4 regions of the Paenarthrobacter ureafaciens genome follow, and region 3 is predicted to be linked to each of the others. Evidence: riboswitches for the same ligand, from Rfam matches in the RefSeq annotation. Region 3 holds a riboswitch; each other region holds the start of a gene.
What was found. A riboswitch is a leader RNA that binds a small molecule or an ion and turns the genes downstream of it on or off. The one in region 3 is predicted to bind cyclic di-AMP.
Positions count from the first base shown of each region.

Region 1 (3,743 bases), 1.2 Mb from region 3:
AGGGCTTGAACCCGGCGGCGGAGTACCCCCGGGAGAAACGCCTCCAGCGGAAGACAGCATGAGCATGGACCAAGGGCACGAGGAATAGAGCTCCCCTAGTGCAGCTTGAGGATCTCGCCGAGGTTATAGTCGGCCGGCTCCTCCAGCTGTGAGTACGTGCAGCTTTCAGGAGTCCGGTCCGGCCGCCACCTGCGGAATTGCGTGGTGTGCCGGAACCGGTCTCCTTCCATGTAGTCGTACGCCACTTCGATCACCAGCTCGGGCCGCAGAGGAACAAAAGAAAAGTCCTTGCCGGCACTCCAGCGGCTTTGGGCCCCCGGCATCCTCGAACCAACCGCCGCTCCGGTTTCCTGGCTGGCCCACTCTCCCCAGGGGTGGTCCGCGATCTCCACCTGGTACGGTTCCAACTCGGCCACCAGCGCCTTCCGCTTCGCCATGGGGAAGGCGGCCACCACTCCAACGTGGTGGAGTTTGCCGGAATCGTCATAGAGCCCCAGCAGCATCGACCCCACGACGTCCGCCGTCTTGTGCCAACGGAAACCGGCCACCACGCAGTCCGCCGTCCGTTCATGCTTGGTCTTGAACATCACCCGCTTGTTCGGCTGGTAGGTACCGTCGAGCGGTTTGGACAGCACGCCGTCGAGCCCTGCTCCCTCAAGCTGCACGAACCATTCCTGTGCCCGCTCAAGGTCGGTGACCGCAGGCGTCACGTACACGGGCGGCTCGGCATCGGCGAGCGCCTTTTCCAGCGCAGCACGGCGCTCGGAGAACGGCCGGGCAGTGAGGTCTTCGTCCCCGAGGGCCAGGAGGTCGAACCCGACGAAGGAGGACGGCGTCTTCTCTGCAAGCATCCGGACGCGGCTGTCGGCGGGGTGGATGCGCTGCTGCAGTCCTTCGAAGTCGAGCCGGTTGCCGGAAATAAGGATGATCTCGCCATCCACCACGCATTTCTCCGGCAGGTTCTTCTTCAACGCCTCCACCAGCTCAGGGAAGTACCGGGTCATGGGTTTCTCGTTCCGGCTGCCCAGGATGACGTCATCCCCGTCCCTGAAGACGATGGTCCGGAACCCGTCCCATTTGGGTTCGTAGTGCCCAACCTCAGGAATGTTGGGCACGGATTTGGCGAGCATGGGCGAAACGGGTGGCATCACGGGTAGGTCCATAGCTCATGTCTACCGACCGGTAGACGCCGAAAGCTAGTGCTCACCAGGGATATGTGGACGGTGTGTGGCGCGTCCGTCCGTCAGCGCGGGCGCTGCCGGCCCTCATGTACCGTCCGTTACATTAATGTGACTTTACTTCCCTGCTGCTGTAACTTCGTAGGGCGACCCGTATCTCCGCTGGGCCGCTTCCGGGCTGACGCCGAGCTCTGCCGCATCCCGGAATCCCGCCAGACCCGCGGCAGAGACGGGGGACCCAGAGTTCCCGGGCCTGTTCCCCGCAGGCCCTTGGGGTGAAGCCGCCACGTGCGGCCGGACGGCCTCGTCCGAACCCGACAGCTAACCTCGCAGGCGTTGAGAGGCAAACACCATGTCCCCAACCATGGATCAGCCGCGCCGTGCCCAAGGGGACGGCCAGCCCACCAAGCCAACCGGACGCCGTCGGGCCCAGCCCAGCGGTCCGGCCACCGAAATGGAAAGCACGACGGCGGCACCCGCCACCGCAACCGACCCCACCGCTGCGCCCATGACACGAGCGCAGCGTCGGGCGATGGAACGCGAGCGCGCGGCCCAGGCAGTCGTGGCTCCGGAAGCTGCACCGAGTGCAGAGTCCGTCTCCAAAACCCCCGCTGAATCCCCCACCGAAGAGCCGCGCACCGAAGCCATCCCGGTAGTTGCCGCTCCTCCGCGCTCGGAGTCCACTACGCCCGGGCCGCCCACGGCTGCCATCCCCGTGGTGAAGGCCACGCCGGCGGAGCCTGCCGCTGAGGCCGAGCCCGCGACTGCCGCTATTCCGGTGGTTTCGGCGCACGTTGCCGCCGAGGCCGGGACCGCCCAGCCCAAGACGCCGGCCCGGATCGCCGCTGACGCTACAGCCGCCGCCGGACTGGCCAGTCGCAAGACCGCCCGGGGCCAACACGACGGCGCACGCCCTGCGGCAGGACGAGCCGCTGCAAGACGCAATGCTGCGAAGTCGGCCTTTGGTTCCTTTGCTTCCTCATCCTTCACCAAGGAACCCCACGCCGTCCTGACCAAGGCAGCGTCCGTGAAGACCATGAGCCAGCGCATGGCGGTGGTCGCCGGAGCACTGGGCCTGGTCCTCACGGTGGGAACGGTAAGCCAAGCCATGGACCTGCCGATCTTCGGCCAGGACACCCAAAACCAGGCCAGTGGCGCTAACAATTCCGGCGAAGGCCGGGCAACGGGCTCGGCCACTCCTGGCCCGACGCCGTCCTACTCCACCGCGTCCTCGACGTCGGCCGCTACGACGGATACCGGGCAGTCCGCAGTCGAAGCAGCCTCTCCGGCAGCGGCAGCACCGCCGTCGTCCACTCCGACGCCGCAGGTTTCGTTGGCCGACCCCAAGTGGATTCCGTCCAACGCCCCTTCGGCCGTGGTTCCGGTACCGGGCGTGACGTCGCCCGTTCCGAGTCAGCCGGCACCGCCGTCGGACAACATCACGGCGCCTTCGCCCAGCACGACGCCTTCAACGACGACGACGCCAACCACCACCCCAACGCCCACGCCGACGACGACGCAGACTTCCAAGCCGCGGCCCAGCGACTCCCCGAAGCCGGGCTCCGCCCCTAAGTCCAGCGCACCGACGGAGGTTCCGAGCCTGGACGTGGACGGCCTGCTCGACGCAGCCAAGGGGGTCCTCAAGTGAGCACCCGCATGCCCCGCACCACTACCCACATCGGCTGGCACGGCCGGTACTGCTGCAGCAGCCGGACGGCCACTTTCCGCCATCGGATGGGCCGCTGGAGCCACCAGCGGTTGCGCCGTTTCTGACGGGCGCCGCAAAAAAGCCAAGAAGGCAGGGACCCAGCAAGGGTTCCTGCCTTCTGTTCTGCCACCTGACTGTTCTGCCACCCGACTGTTCTGCCACCCGGCTCTTCCGCCCCCGGGTCGGTCACATGTTTCGCTACCCCAAGAGCCACGCGACCACCAGCAAGGCCCCCACGCAGAGCACTGTGGTCAGGAGGATGACGTCGCGCGCAACAACAGTGCCACGGCCGTACGGGGAAGCGAAAAGGAACACATTCTGTGCCGTGGGAAGCGCACCCATGATGACCACCGCCAGGAGGTGCTGCCCTTCGAGCCCGAAGACGAACCGCCCCAGCGCCCAGACCACCAAGGGCATCCCCACGAGTTTCAGGAGCGTCGCCACCACGGTTTCCACCCGGCCGTCGCCCTTCTGCAGCGGAGCGCGGCCCGCCAAGGACATCCCGAAGGCGAGCAGCACCATGGGAACGGCAGCTCCGGCCAACATATCGATGGGCCGCTGGACCAGTTCCGGAACCTCCCACCGGGTCAACGCCACCACCACACCCAGCGCTGACGCGATGATCATGGGATTCCCCAACGGCTGCAGCACTACCCGCTTCCAGGGAATTTTCGCCCCTCCGGCCACACCAAGGATGGTGACATAGAAGGGCGCCAGGACCAGGAGTTGCACCAGCAGGACCGGGGCAACGTGCTGGGCCGTTCCCACCGCGTAGAGGGAAACGGGGATCCCGATGTTGTTGGCATTGGCATAGCTGCTGGCCATGGCTCCCACGGCCGTTTCGGCAACGGACCGTC
Region 1 is NZ_SBHM01000007.1:928,090-931,832, forward strand. It holds gene AUR_RS08490 (DUF6480 family protein) at 1-88, shown strand, start outside; gene AUR_RS08495 (ATP-dependent DNA ligase) at 96-1,163, opposite strand; cyclic di-AMP (ydaO/yuaA leader) riboswitch at 1,379-1,528, shown strand; gene AUR_RS08500 (hypothetical protein) at 1,531-2,826, shown strand; gene AUR_RS08505 (AEC family transporter) at 3,085-3,743, opposite strand, start outside.
Region 1: it holds a riboswitch for cyclic di-AMP, as region 3 does, so the genes downstream of both, AUR_RS08500 (hypothetical protein) here and AUR_RS14055 (aggregation-promoting factor C-terminal-like domain-containing protein) in region 3, are expected to answer to the same signal.

Region 2 (3,743 bases), 210 kb from region 3:
CTGCATGACGAGGTCGCCGGGAGCGGGAGTGCTGGTGGGCTTCATGGCGGTCCATGCATTGACGCGGGGGATGCTGATGCCGGCCTGCGCGTAAACCCACTGGGTGAAGCCGGAGCAGTCCCAACCGTTGGGGGTGGTGCCGCCCCAGACGTACGGGTGGCCGATGCCGGTGTACGCGATTGCTGCGAGGCCCGAAGCCGCGGCGCTGGCTGCGGAATCCTTGGAGCCGGCGGACTTGGCGGTGACTGCGCCCTCGCCCTGGCCGGCATTCTGGTTGCCGTTCGCCTGGGAGCGCTGCGTGGTCTGGGAAGCGCGCTGGATCTTGGGGGCTTCCTTGGTAACCACAACGGGGCTCTCAAAGGAAACAGTGGCGGTTGGTTCCGCCGTGACGACGGCGGTAGTCACCAGCTGCTGTGCGCTGGACTCAGCCTTGGAAACGTCAGTATCCGCTGCCTGGGCAGGAAGGCCGACGCTGAGGACCAAGCCCGATGCTGCTGCAAGGACTGCGGCCTGGCGGCCGACGGTTCCGGCATTCGCTGAAACAGCCTTGGAAAGAGTGTTCAACGGGGTAACCGTCTGGGCGCGGTGGCGCGCAGAAGTAGTGCGTGATGACACGAAGGTAGCCTCTCCCAATGCCTGCGAGGTGAGCTGTCGGATTCGGATGGGAGTCATCCGGCCACACGCCGTTGGAAGCGTTTGTGACTTAACCCCAAGGCCCTCTTTCGAAGACCAAAATTGGTTCCCCCGCCCCTGCCAGACGAATTATGCGAACGGACCTTGAGTGGTGGCAGAGCTAGGCAATCCACCCAAGTGCATCGGCCCCCTAAAAAGCCGATGCGCTTTGTACGGTACAACAGTTGAACTAAAATGTCACATTCAGATCACGGGGCGTGTCAAGAATGCGAGAGACGACCATCAACTCGGGTTAGAGCCAGCCCATGGGGTCGACGACTTCGCCGTTGACCTGGACTTCGAAGTGGAGGTGGCAGCCGGTGGAAGCGCCCGTGGTGCCGCTCAAGGCAACGGTGTCTCCGCGATTCACGGTGTCGCCGACCTTGACTTTGAATGACGACAAGTGGTTGTAGGTGGTTTCCAGGCCGTTGCCATGGTCCACCACCACGCGGTTGCCTCCACCGTATTCGTGCCAACCCGCAAAGGTGACCTTGCCCGCCGCAGCAGCGTGGACTGCCGTGCCGCACTGGGCCACGAAGTCCTGGCCGCGGTGGAAATCGCCGCTGCCGCCTGTCAGCGGGCTGATGCGGTAGCCGAACGGTGATGCGGTGCTGAGGGTGTCCAACGGGCTGGCCATGGTGCCCTTGGAGGAGCTGGCCTGGATGCTTCCCACGGACTGGGCGCTCAGCAACTGCTTGAGCTTGCCGTCGGGATCCGCCTTGGTTGCCACCGCGGCGCGGCTGAAGTCGATCTTGGCGGACGCTTCCGCGGAGACCTCTGGCTGGCTCCCGCCGCCCACAGCCAGTGCGGCCTCAGTCTGCCCGGACTCGGACGTGGCCATGACGGGACTCGTTGCAGGCAGGCCGACAGTGAGCGCAAGACCGGTAGCAGCGAGTGCTACGCCGGCCTTCTGCCCTACACCACTGGCTGCTGCGAAATCGGCCACCTGGCGCATCGGGCTCTTACGGCGGCGCACCTGACGCTGGGTGTCGCGGGGCCGGATCTCCGATACTACGCGGGCTGGCCGCAGCTCAGTAGCGGGGCCGGTAGCGCGTCGACGGCCCCTGACGTTCTGCGAAGTCAAACTCTGTTCCTCTCTCAAAAGCCTGCGAAGTTAGCTGTCGGATTCGGATCAGAGAGTGCAAAGACCCGGCCCGCACGCAGCGCTCACGGCACACAGGTATCCCAGGAGGGAATTGCGTAAGTAAGGCACTGCTGCTGCGGACTTCACCCCAAGGCTGCTTCTCTAGGCAGCCGATTGTGGTTCCCCCGCCTCTGCCAGTAGATGTTTAACACCCCTGATCTGCTGGCAGAGCTCGGCTCCAGATCAGGTAACGCTTTGATATCGGCGCTAGTAGATAACTATAGGGGATTAAGGCCCGCGGTAATAAATTCGTTATCTACAGGGCGGTCGTTTTTTGCCCGCTCCCCTTATCACCTATCCGCGGAAACCGCAGGTCACACCGCCGCGCGGCGGCGTGACGTGAGATCAACCACGCCCATGGCAAGGCAAAGGCGCCCACATGGAGTGAACGCCTGCACCCGGCTGGCCTGTCGCTTGCTAGCCGACTGCCACGAATACGTGGGCAGCTACTTCCGGCGGCAGCTCGAGGGCCCCTTCAATCCCCGGCACCCGGACGGAGATATAGTCCCCCACGCGCTCCAGGGAAACGGCCGCACCCGGACGGATGCCGCCCTCGTCCAGCTGGGTCAGGAGTTCGGGCTCGACCTGGATGGGCTCGGCGAGCCGGCTCACCACAACGCGGGAGTCGTCAGCATAACCATCCATTGCCTGCAGGAGGTTGACGTCCGGGCGGAAGGGAGCTTGGACAGCGAGGCCGCCCAGGGCCTCCAGGCCGGGAATCGGGTTCCCGTACGGGGATTGCGTGGGATGCTCCAGCAGTTCATACAGCCTGCGTTCCACGCGTTCGCTCATCACGTGCTCCCAGCGGCACGCTTCGTCATGGACGTACGCCCAGTCCAGGCCTATGACGTCGGCAAGGAGGCGTTCAGCCAAGCGGTGCTTGCGCATCACTTCGGTGGCGCGCTTGCGGCCAACTTCCGTGAGCTCCAGGTGCCGGTCATTGGACACCACCACCAGGCCGTCGCGCTCCATGCGTCCGATCGTTTGGGAGACCGTAGGACCGGAGTGGCGCAACCGCTCAGCGATGCGGGCGCGGAGAGCCACGATGTTTTCTTCTTCAAGTTCCAAAATGGTCCGAAGATACATCTCAGTGGTATCGATCAGATCCGTCATCCAGCTCAGCTCTCCTCGAACGCAGTTCTTGCGTAATGTCCACCGTACCGCGTCCGTAGAGGCTGCACGTCCCCCTGCGCCACCCTGTGAACGCGTACCCCAGCCTAGCTTATTTGGAATTACTCTTGATAATTTTCGAAGGGTCACAAAGGTTCCGGGTACCTTGCCTCCACCCCCTTGACGACGGGAACGCGCGCGACCACGTTCCACGTGGCGGACTATGACACCACCGGGTACGCGCACCCGCGCCTGTTCAGGCAGAATTGGGGGTGTCGAAGGGGCAGTTGATGCCACCTGCCACCTCCCCGTCTTTGACCGATACACATTGGAGCCACGCGTGAGCGACACCAGCATCACCATTCCCGCCGACCTGCTGCCCAAGGACGGAAGGTTCGGCGCCGGACCGTCCAAGGTCCGCCCGGAGCAGATCGAAGCCCTGTCCGCTGCATCGAAGACCATCCTTGGCACCTCCCACCGCCAGGCACCGGTCAAGAACCTCGTAGGCTCCGTTCGTGAGGGCCTCAGCCAGTTCTTCCGTGCTCCTGAAGGGTACGAGGTAGTCCTCGGCGTCGGTGGCTCAACGGCGTTCTGGGATGTCGCGGCTTTCGGCCTCGTGGAAAAGAAGGCACAGCACCTGTCCTTCGGCGAGTTTGGCTCCAAGTTTGCAGCCGCCACCAACAAGGCTCCGTTCCTGGACGAGTCCTCCATCATCAAGTCCGAGCCCGGGACCCGCCCCGCTCCCGCTGCGGAAGCCGGCGTGGATGTATATGCGTGGCCGCAGAACGAGACGTCCACCGGTGTGGCTGCGCCGGTC
Region 2 is NZ_SBHM01000007.1:2,289,496-2,293,238, reverse strand. It holds gene AUR_RS15015 (C40 family peptidase) at 1-615, opposite strand, end outside; cyclic di-AMP (ydaO/yuaA leader) riboswitch at 620-779, opposite strand; gene AUR_RS15010 (M23 family metallopeptidase) at 926-1,756, opposite strand; cyclic di-AMP (ydaO/yuaA leader) riboswitch at 1,761-1,977, opposite strand; gene AUR_RS15005 (iron-dependent transcriptional repressor DtxR) at 2,234-2,929, opposite strand; gene serC (phosphoserine transaminase) at 3,267-3,743, shown strand, end outside.
Region 2: it holds a riboswitch for cyclic di-AMP, as region 3 does, so the genes downstream of both, AUR_RS15010 (M23 family metallopeptidase) here and AUR_RS14055 (aggregation-promoting factor C-terminal-like domain-containing protein) in region 3, are expected to answer to the same signal.

Region 3 (3,743 bases):
GTGCTTCAACAACCATTTTCCGGCCAACGGGGCTTCGCGGTGCCCGCGTTCCTCGAGGGGGCGTTCATGGTCGGGCACGCCCACGGGCCAGTCCGCCTTGGCGTGGCGCATGATCACAAGCCGTCTCAGGTGGTGGTCGCTCATCCAAATACCTTATAGCCGCGCCAGGCAGATACTCACTGACCAGACAAAACGAAAGGCGGCACATTCCGTCAGCGCAGTGGTTGCTCGAGTGAGCGCAGGCGCAGAGGGATGTGCCGCCTTTCGGCAGTTACAGGATCAGATCGAGTATTCCGGAGCGGCCCAGACGATGACCTCGGGGTGCTCGTAGAAACGGTAGCCCTGGCCGCGGACCGTGCGGACGGTGTTGGCGAGGCGGCCCAGCTTGGAGCGGAGACGACGGATGTGGACGTCGATGGTGCGCTCGTTGGGGACTTCCTCGGCGTTCCGCCACAGGCCTTCGAGGAGCTCGTCACGGCCCACCGTGCGGGTGCCGTTCTCAACGAGGTAGTTGAGGAGTTCGAATTCCTTGAACGTCAGGTTAAGCGATTCGCCGTCGAGGTGGACTTCGCGGCGGGCGAGGTCGATGAGCACGCCGGACGGGCGCGCTTCCTGCTGGGGCGCAGGACGTGCGGCTTCGGTGCGCTGGCGTGCGGCCACGGTGGGGTCACCGAATGTGGAACGTACGACGTCGAGTGCGGACCCGGGTGCGCTGGCGGGAGCAACGGCGACGGCGGCATAGCTTTCCGCGCCGGTCACGAGCGACTGGGCGTAAGCACGGATTTCCTGGGCCAGCTTGGCAATGGAGGTCCCGGCAGCAGCCGCGGTCTCTTCGTCAATACCCATGTAGAGCACGAATCCGCGGGCTACGTTGTCATTGGCCACGGGCCGGAGACGCTCGGACTGGGCCACCACCGGAGTGGGTGCCGTCATGGCTGCGGGCTCGGTAGCGGCAGGCACGGCGCGCAACTGTCCGTAGGAGTTCGGGTTGTAGCCCTGGGGAACGTAGCCCGGAGCCTGCTGGGCAGCAGCCTGGGTACCGGGTGCGTAACCGGGGCGGTTACCGAAACCGGGGCGGAGGCCGGCGTTGGAAGCGGCCTTGTTGGCGTTACGGACGGAGATGTGGACGTATCCGGATGCAACTGACATGGAGTGCTTACCTCAAAAGTGAATAGCCGTCATCGCGGCTTCGAATGCTGGTGTCCCCGCAATGAGTTTGGGGAGGGGCGCCCAACGGTGGGCTAGGGGGCGAATGCCTGAAACTTTTCTGGGGTGGGAAGTTAGGCTTGCATTCGACAACAGCGGGACTCGTCACCAGCGGGTGAGCTGGAGAAGATTGCTGCGGCTGCAGGTGCTGTTGAGTTCTTGTTCACATTGGAAGTGTGCAACGTAACAATGACAACACGCAAGTAACAAAGGGCGGAAACGTCCACATTCTGAGATAAGCGCGAGTATTGTGCCGCAAATCACAATTCAGCGGATTGCAAAAATGAATGCGGTTTTGTTCGGTCAAGGGCAGAAATATTGCGTTCTGGCTGAACTTTCTTCGATCAATGGCGCATGATGCCCCTCTGGATTCCCGCGAGCGCCCGACAAGCGGAATCTCACGATCTGAAACGGATGCTGTCCAATCGAAGTGGACGCCAGACTCGATATTCAGGCTCCCAATCTGCTAAAAGCTCCGAACGCCACCTGCGAACCCCCGCGCAGCCTCAGTGCCCCCGATTGTCGCGGCGCCGTGGCGCATCCTGCCCCGCCCTTCCTTGGGGCACATCCCCACCGCGGCGAATCCGGCAAGGCGACGCACCGGCGTCGTGATCTCTGTTACCTAAATGTGACTTTCGCTTGAACCTCCTGTACCGTCGAACGAGTGGGTCGCCCCAACCTTGGCCCACACCCGGGATGCGCCGAGCTCTGCCACTTCCCGGAGTTCCGTTCTGATTTCGAGGCAGAGACGGGGGACCCAGAGTCTCCGGGCCAGGCATTGCGCCGGCCCTTGGGGTGAAGCCGCAGCTACACGCGCGGCCGGATGACCTCATCCGAACCCGACAGCTAACTCCGCAGGCGCTGAGAGGTAATCACACATGTCTGAATTCAAGGATCAGTCGCGCCATGAGGCGCGTCACCGTGACGAAAACAACGCTCCCCTGACCAAGTCGCAGAATGTCCTGAAGAACGCTGCCCGCCAGGGTAGGACCGGCCACCGCATGTCGGTAGCAGCCGGCGTCGTCGCAGCCGCGCTGGGCGTTGCATCGCTCGGGCAGGCCGCAAACGCCACGTTCAACCTTCCGGAGATGAGCCAGGCAGCACAGACCCAGGCTTCGGTCCAGGTGGACCCGCAGACCCGCGAGAACGCTGCCGCTGAAGCCGCCGCCCAGGCTGAGGCCGCAAAGCGCGCCGCTGCTGAAAAGGCCGCAGCTGCCAAGGCCGCCGCCGAAAAGGCTGCTGCGGAGAAGGCTGCCGCAGAAAAGGCCGCAGCTGACAAGGCCGCCGCCGAGCAGGCTGCTGCTGCCCAGGCAGCAGCAGAGAAGGCTGCAGCCGACGCCGCCGCCAAGGCCGCTGCGGACAAGGCTGCCGCAGAAGCTGCTGCCGCCGCTGCAGCCCCCAAGGCCATTGATGATCCTGCCGCCGCAAAGGCCTACGCTGCCAGCATCCTGGCCAACTACGGCTGGGGTCCGGGTGAAATGACCGCCCTGAACACGCTCTGGGAAAAGGAATCGAACTGGCGCACCACTGCCACCAACGCTTCCAGCGGTGCTTACGGCATTGTCCAGTCGCTGCCGGCCGGCAAGATGGCTTCCGCCGGTGCTGACTGGCAGACCAACTACCAGACCCAGATCAAGTGGGGCCTGAACTACATCAAGGAACGCTACGGTTCGCCGTCCGCAGCCTTGGCATTCCACTTGGCCAACAACTGGTACTAAACCCGGACGTTGCCTGAGAAGCCGCTCCCGTTGCCGCCGCACGCACCAGTACCTACAGGAGCGGATGGCGGAACCGGGGGCGGCGTTGGCGTTTAACTAGGCTTCGGGTTCCTGCTCCACCGCACGCCGGACTGCTTCCACCGACGCCGCCACATCGGCGTCGTCCGTGGACCAGTTGCTGACGGAGATCCGCAGGATGTCCCGGCCCTGCCAGGAAGAACCTGACATCCACACGGCGCCTTCTGCCATGAGCCGCTGGGTGATCCTGCGCGTACGTTCGTCGCTCCCGAAACTCACCGAGACCTGCGTGAACACCACGTCATTGAGCACTTCCACCCCGGGGATCGAGGATAGGCCGTCAGCGAGCGCCCGCGCGTTCTCGGCCAACCGCTCCACCATGTCGATGACACCGTTCCGGCCCAATTGGCGCAGGGCAGCCCACACCGGAATACCGCGGGCGCGGCGGGACATCTCCGGAACTTTCTCGAAAGGGTCCCCCGGCCCGGCATCCGTCGCTATCAGGTAACTCGTATGAACGCTGAAGGCACGCCTCATGGCTTCGGGGCGGGCCACGATTGCCAGGCCGCAATCGTAGGGAACGTTGAGTGTCTTATGGGCATCGGTGGCCCAGGAATCAGCGAGCTCCACACCTGCCAGGCGTTCCCGCAGTTTCGGGCTCGCAGCCGCCCATAAACCAAAGGCGCCGTCCACGTGGACCCACGCACCACGGTCGCGGGCCACTCCGATGGAGTCAGCCATGGGATCGAAGGCGCCCGAGTGCAGGTTGCCGGCCTGGAGGCATAGGATCGCCGGGCCGGG
Region 3 is NZ_SBHM01000007.1:2,081,479-2,085,221, reverse strand. It holds gene AUR_RS14065 (SixA phosphatase family protein) at 1-144, opposite strand, end outside; gene AUR_RS14060 (winged helix-turn-helix domain-containing protein) at 280-1,149, opposite strand; cyclic di-AMP (ydaO/yuaA leader) riboswitch at 1,926-2,079, shown strand; gene AUR_RS14055 (aggregation-promoting factor C-terminal-like domain-containing protein) at 2,085-2,924, shown strand; gene AUR_RS14050 (pyridoxal phosphate-dependent decarboxylase family protein) at 3,021-3,743, opposite strand, start outside.

Region 4 (3,743 bases), 380 kb from region 3:
GCCAGGCCCACCATGGTGCCCATGGCGTCGAAGAAGATGCTGAGCAGGATCACGAAGGCCAGCAGGGCGGCACCGATGAAGCCAAGGTGTTCGAAGGCGCCAAAGGGGTTGGCCTTGCCGATCAGGGAAAGGTCCGGAGCGCCCCACTCGGACACTTTGGGCGCCACGAGCGACCAGCCACGGGGGTTGATGGTGGTGCCGTCGTTGCTCGGGCCGATATGCAGGGTGAATTCAAGGATCGCAGCCAGCGCGGTGGAGACGATGATGCCGATCAGGATGGCACCGCGTACCTTGCGCACCACCAGCGCGATGGTGAGGACCAGGCCGACCGCGAACACCAGCGTCGGCCAGCCCAGGAGTTTGCCGTCCACGCCCAGGCCCAGCGGAACGGTGGTTCCGGCGGCGTCGGGGATGCGGCGCACGAAGCCGGCGTTGACCAGGCCGATCAGCGCAATGAAGAGACCGATGCCCACCACGATCGCGGTCTTGAGCGCCTCGGGGACGGCCTTGAAGACCGCGGTCCGGAACCCGGTGAGGACAAGGATCAGCATGGTCAGGCCGGAGAGGACCACCAGGCCCATCATGTCCGGCCATGTCAGGCCCGGGTGCGAGGCGACGGTGACGGCCACGAACGCGTTGACGCCCAGGCCTGTGGCTACGGCAAAGGGATGCTTGGCCCAAGCACCCATGAGGATGGTCAGGATGCCTGCCACGAAGGCCGTGGTGGCGGCGACGGCCGTGAAGCCCAGCGATGCCCCGCTCGAGTCAGCCCCCGACAGTATGAGGGGGTTCAGGACCACGATGTAGCTCATGGCAAAGAAGGTCGCGAAGCCGCCACGGATTTCCCGCGAATACGTGGATCCACGTTCGGAGATCTTGAAGTAGCGGTCGATTGCAGAACCCTGTTTAAGCATGGATGTCTCCGGGGATCGTGTGAGTGTGCTCTCAAATCCTATGCCCGCCCGTGCGGGGAGGCCTGACGATTCGCCTAGTCTGTAAGGAAGCCAACATTAGGAGAAACCGCCCCATGCGCACCATCCGCCCGCTCCTGGCCGCCGTCGTTGCTGCCCTCGCCTTCGCCTCGGCGCTGCTTTTCGGCGCCGCCCCGGCATCGGCGCACGACGCCGCAGAATCCACGAGTCCGGCCAGCGGAGCCACGGTTGCGGAAGTTCCGGCATCGGTCTCCGTCACGTTCAATAACCGGCCGCTGGCTATTGGTTCGGGCATGTCGGTGACCGCGGGCGGGGAGAACTGGGCGGACGGCGCCGTGCAAATCATCGACAACCAGGCGGTCCAAAAACTGCGCCCCGGCGCTCCGGCGGGCCAGTACACGGTGGTTTGGCGCGTCGTCAGCTCCGATTCGCACCCCATCGAGGGCACCTTTACATTCACGGCAACAGCAGGAAGCACGACGTCGGAGGGGGCCACCGCGGGAGCCTTGCCGTCCGCGTCGGGCCAGGCAGGTTCGGGCACTGTTCCGAGCGCAGGAACTGCGGCCCCCGGAACCCCCGTCAGCGAACCGGCTCCGGACGCCTCCCAGCCGTTCCCGTGGAGCATCGTGGCGTTTGCTGCATTAGCTGTTGCGCTCGTTATTTTCCTGGCCGTTACAGCCCGTCGGAAATTGGCTGCCTCCAATGATGCCGAGGGCGATAAATCCGCGGAATGACGGGGTTTTCTACATATCTGCGAAAATCTCGAAACGGTTACTGCGACACGCTCGACGCCCACTTCTCGTTACTTAAATGTGACTTTGCTGTGATCGTCGCGTACGGTAGTACCTGTGCCCGATCCGCATTCGGCGCACTTCCGGCCTGATTGCCTAGCTCTGCCGCAGGTCGGAATCCGTTCGCAGACATACCTACGGCAGAGACGGGGAACCCATTTTAGGCCGCCAATGAGCGCGCCTTGGGGTGAAGCCACGAAGCTTCCGCTGAACAGCGGTGGATAGTGGCCGGGTGACTCCCATCCGAATCCGACAGCTAACCTCGCAGGCATCGGGAGAGGCTCTTTCATGTCTTCACGCATTCTTCGCGGCCGTCGTAAGGCGGACAGCGTACGCCCCAATCCGTTCATCTCCATCTCCAAGGCAGTTGCCAGCAACGCTTCAGGCGCTGGCCGCCAGGCAGCCGTCATCGCTGCAGCTTCGGGTCTTGTCCTGACCGGTTCCATTGCTGCGCACGCTGCCGAAACTCCGGCACAGGCTCCGGTCCAGCGGGACTCCAGCCCCGCCACGGTTGCTGAAACCGTTGCCGAAACCCCCAACAAGGTTGTCACTGCCGCAGCAACGGCCACCGTCAACTTCGAGCGTCCCGCTGTTGCTTCCGTGGCAGCACCGGTCATCGAGAAGCCGGCTCCGGTTGTTGAGGCTCCCAAGAAGGCCGCAGCCAAGGCTGCTGCTCCCGCCGCTACCGCCACGGTTGCTGCTTCCGCACCTGCCGCTGCTGCTCCCGCAGCACCTGCCCCGGCACCCGCTGTTGGCGGCGTCAACGCAGCAATGGTTGCCTCGGCTTACGCCCAGATCGGTGTCATGCAGGACTGCACCGCCATGGTCGAAAAGGCCCTCGGCTCCGCAGGTATCCCGGTGGGCGACCTTGCACCCATGCAATTCATGAACTACGGCAAGGTTGTCAGTGATCCCCAGCCCGGTGACATGATCGTCCAGTCCGGCCACGTTGCCATCTACATCGGCAATGGCCAGGCCATCTCCGGTGGCATCAACGGTAACCAGACCGGCATCCACCCGATCAGCTGGCTGACCGCAACCGGCCCGCTCACGTACGTCCGCGCCGGCGCATAAGCTTCACGCTTCACAAAAAGGCCGGCACCCCGGAGGTTTTCTCCTCCCGGGGTGCCGGTTTTTTGGTTTAAGGCTTTTGGTCTAAGGCCCCTGCTCCAAGAGCCCTGTTTCAGGGCTGCCTTGGTGCCGCTGTGGGGGTTGCCGGGCTTAGGCGATCGCGAGGCCGGGCGCTGCTGGAAGTGCCACCTTCGAAGAGATGGCCTGCCCCACCGCCTTGGCCTGGCGGAGGACTTCCTTGGGGGTTGGCGTGATGAGTTCTCCCACTCCCACCAGATGCATGCCCACCGCGCGCATGGCGGCCACAAGGTTCTGACCAACGGCAATCCCCAGCTCGGCCAGCATCTTGCGTAGCTGGCTCTGCGCGCAACGCGTCACTACAACGTGGTCGGCAAGGAGAATGCCGTGCGCCGTGTGGACGGCCCATTGACGAGGGGATGCGAGGGGAGTTTCTGCAGCCGTGAGCAGGTCCAGCCGGACCGCCTTGGTGGTGTTGCGTACATCCAGGTGGTGACTGGCCGCGTAGTTCCGCAGGTGGCGGAGGATCTGGTTCCGTTCCAGCATGGAAGCGGGATCGGCTACCTCGCAGCGTTGCAGCATGCCGGTATGCACGGAAGGACCCGTCTGTGCCAGTGGGCCGAAGCCGTCCACCACGATCGAGCCCACGCCGTAGCGGCTGAGTTCGCTGGCCACGGCGAGGCCTGAGAGTCCGGCTCCGATCACCACGGTGGTGGTTCGCTCCGTGGCGGAATCAGGCATGAGTGACACTGCGTGGTTCCTCCTTGACGTACGTGCCCAAAGGCAGGATTGGACGCTTCCGGTTCCCCAAACGGTCGCAAATAAATGGCCGGTATGTGTTCTGGAACACTCTCACCGGCCATTCGGTGACTCGAACACTACAGAACTTTTGGGGCGTTGGGTAGCCTTCCTGACAGCGTGTTATTACTTC
Region 4 is NZ_SBHM01000007.1:1,702,090-1,705,832, forward strand. It holds gene AUR_RS12285 (NCS2 family permease) at 1-914, opposite strand, end outside; gene AUR_RS12290 (copper resistance CopC family protein) at 1,028-1,666, shown strand; cyclic di-AMP (ydaO/yuaA leader) riboswitch at 1,846-2,008, shown strand; gene AUR_RS12295 (NlpC/P60 family protein) at 2,012-2,797, shown strand; gene AUR_RS12300 (FAD-dependent monooxygenase) at 2,945-3,553, opposite strand.
Region 4: it holds a riboswitch for cyclic di-AMP, as region 3 does, so the genes downstream of both, AUR_RS12295 (NlpC/P60 family protein) here and AUR_RS14055 (aggregation-promoting factor C-terminal-like domain-containing protein) in region 3, are expected to answer to the same signal.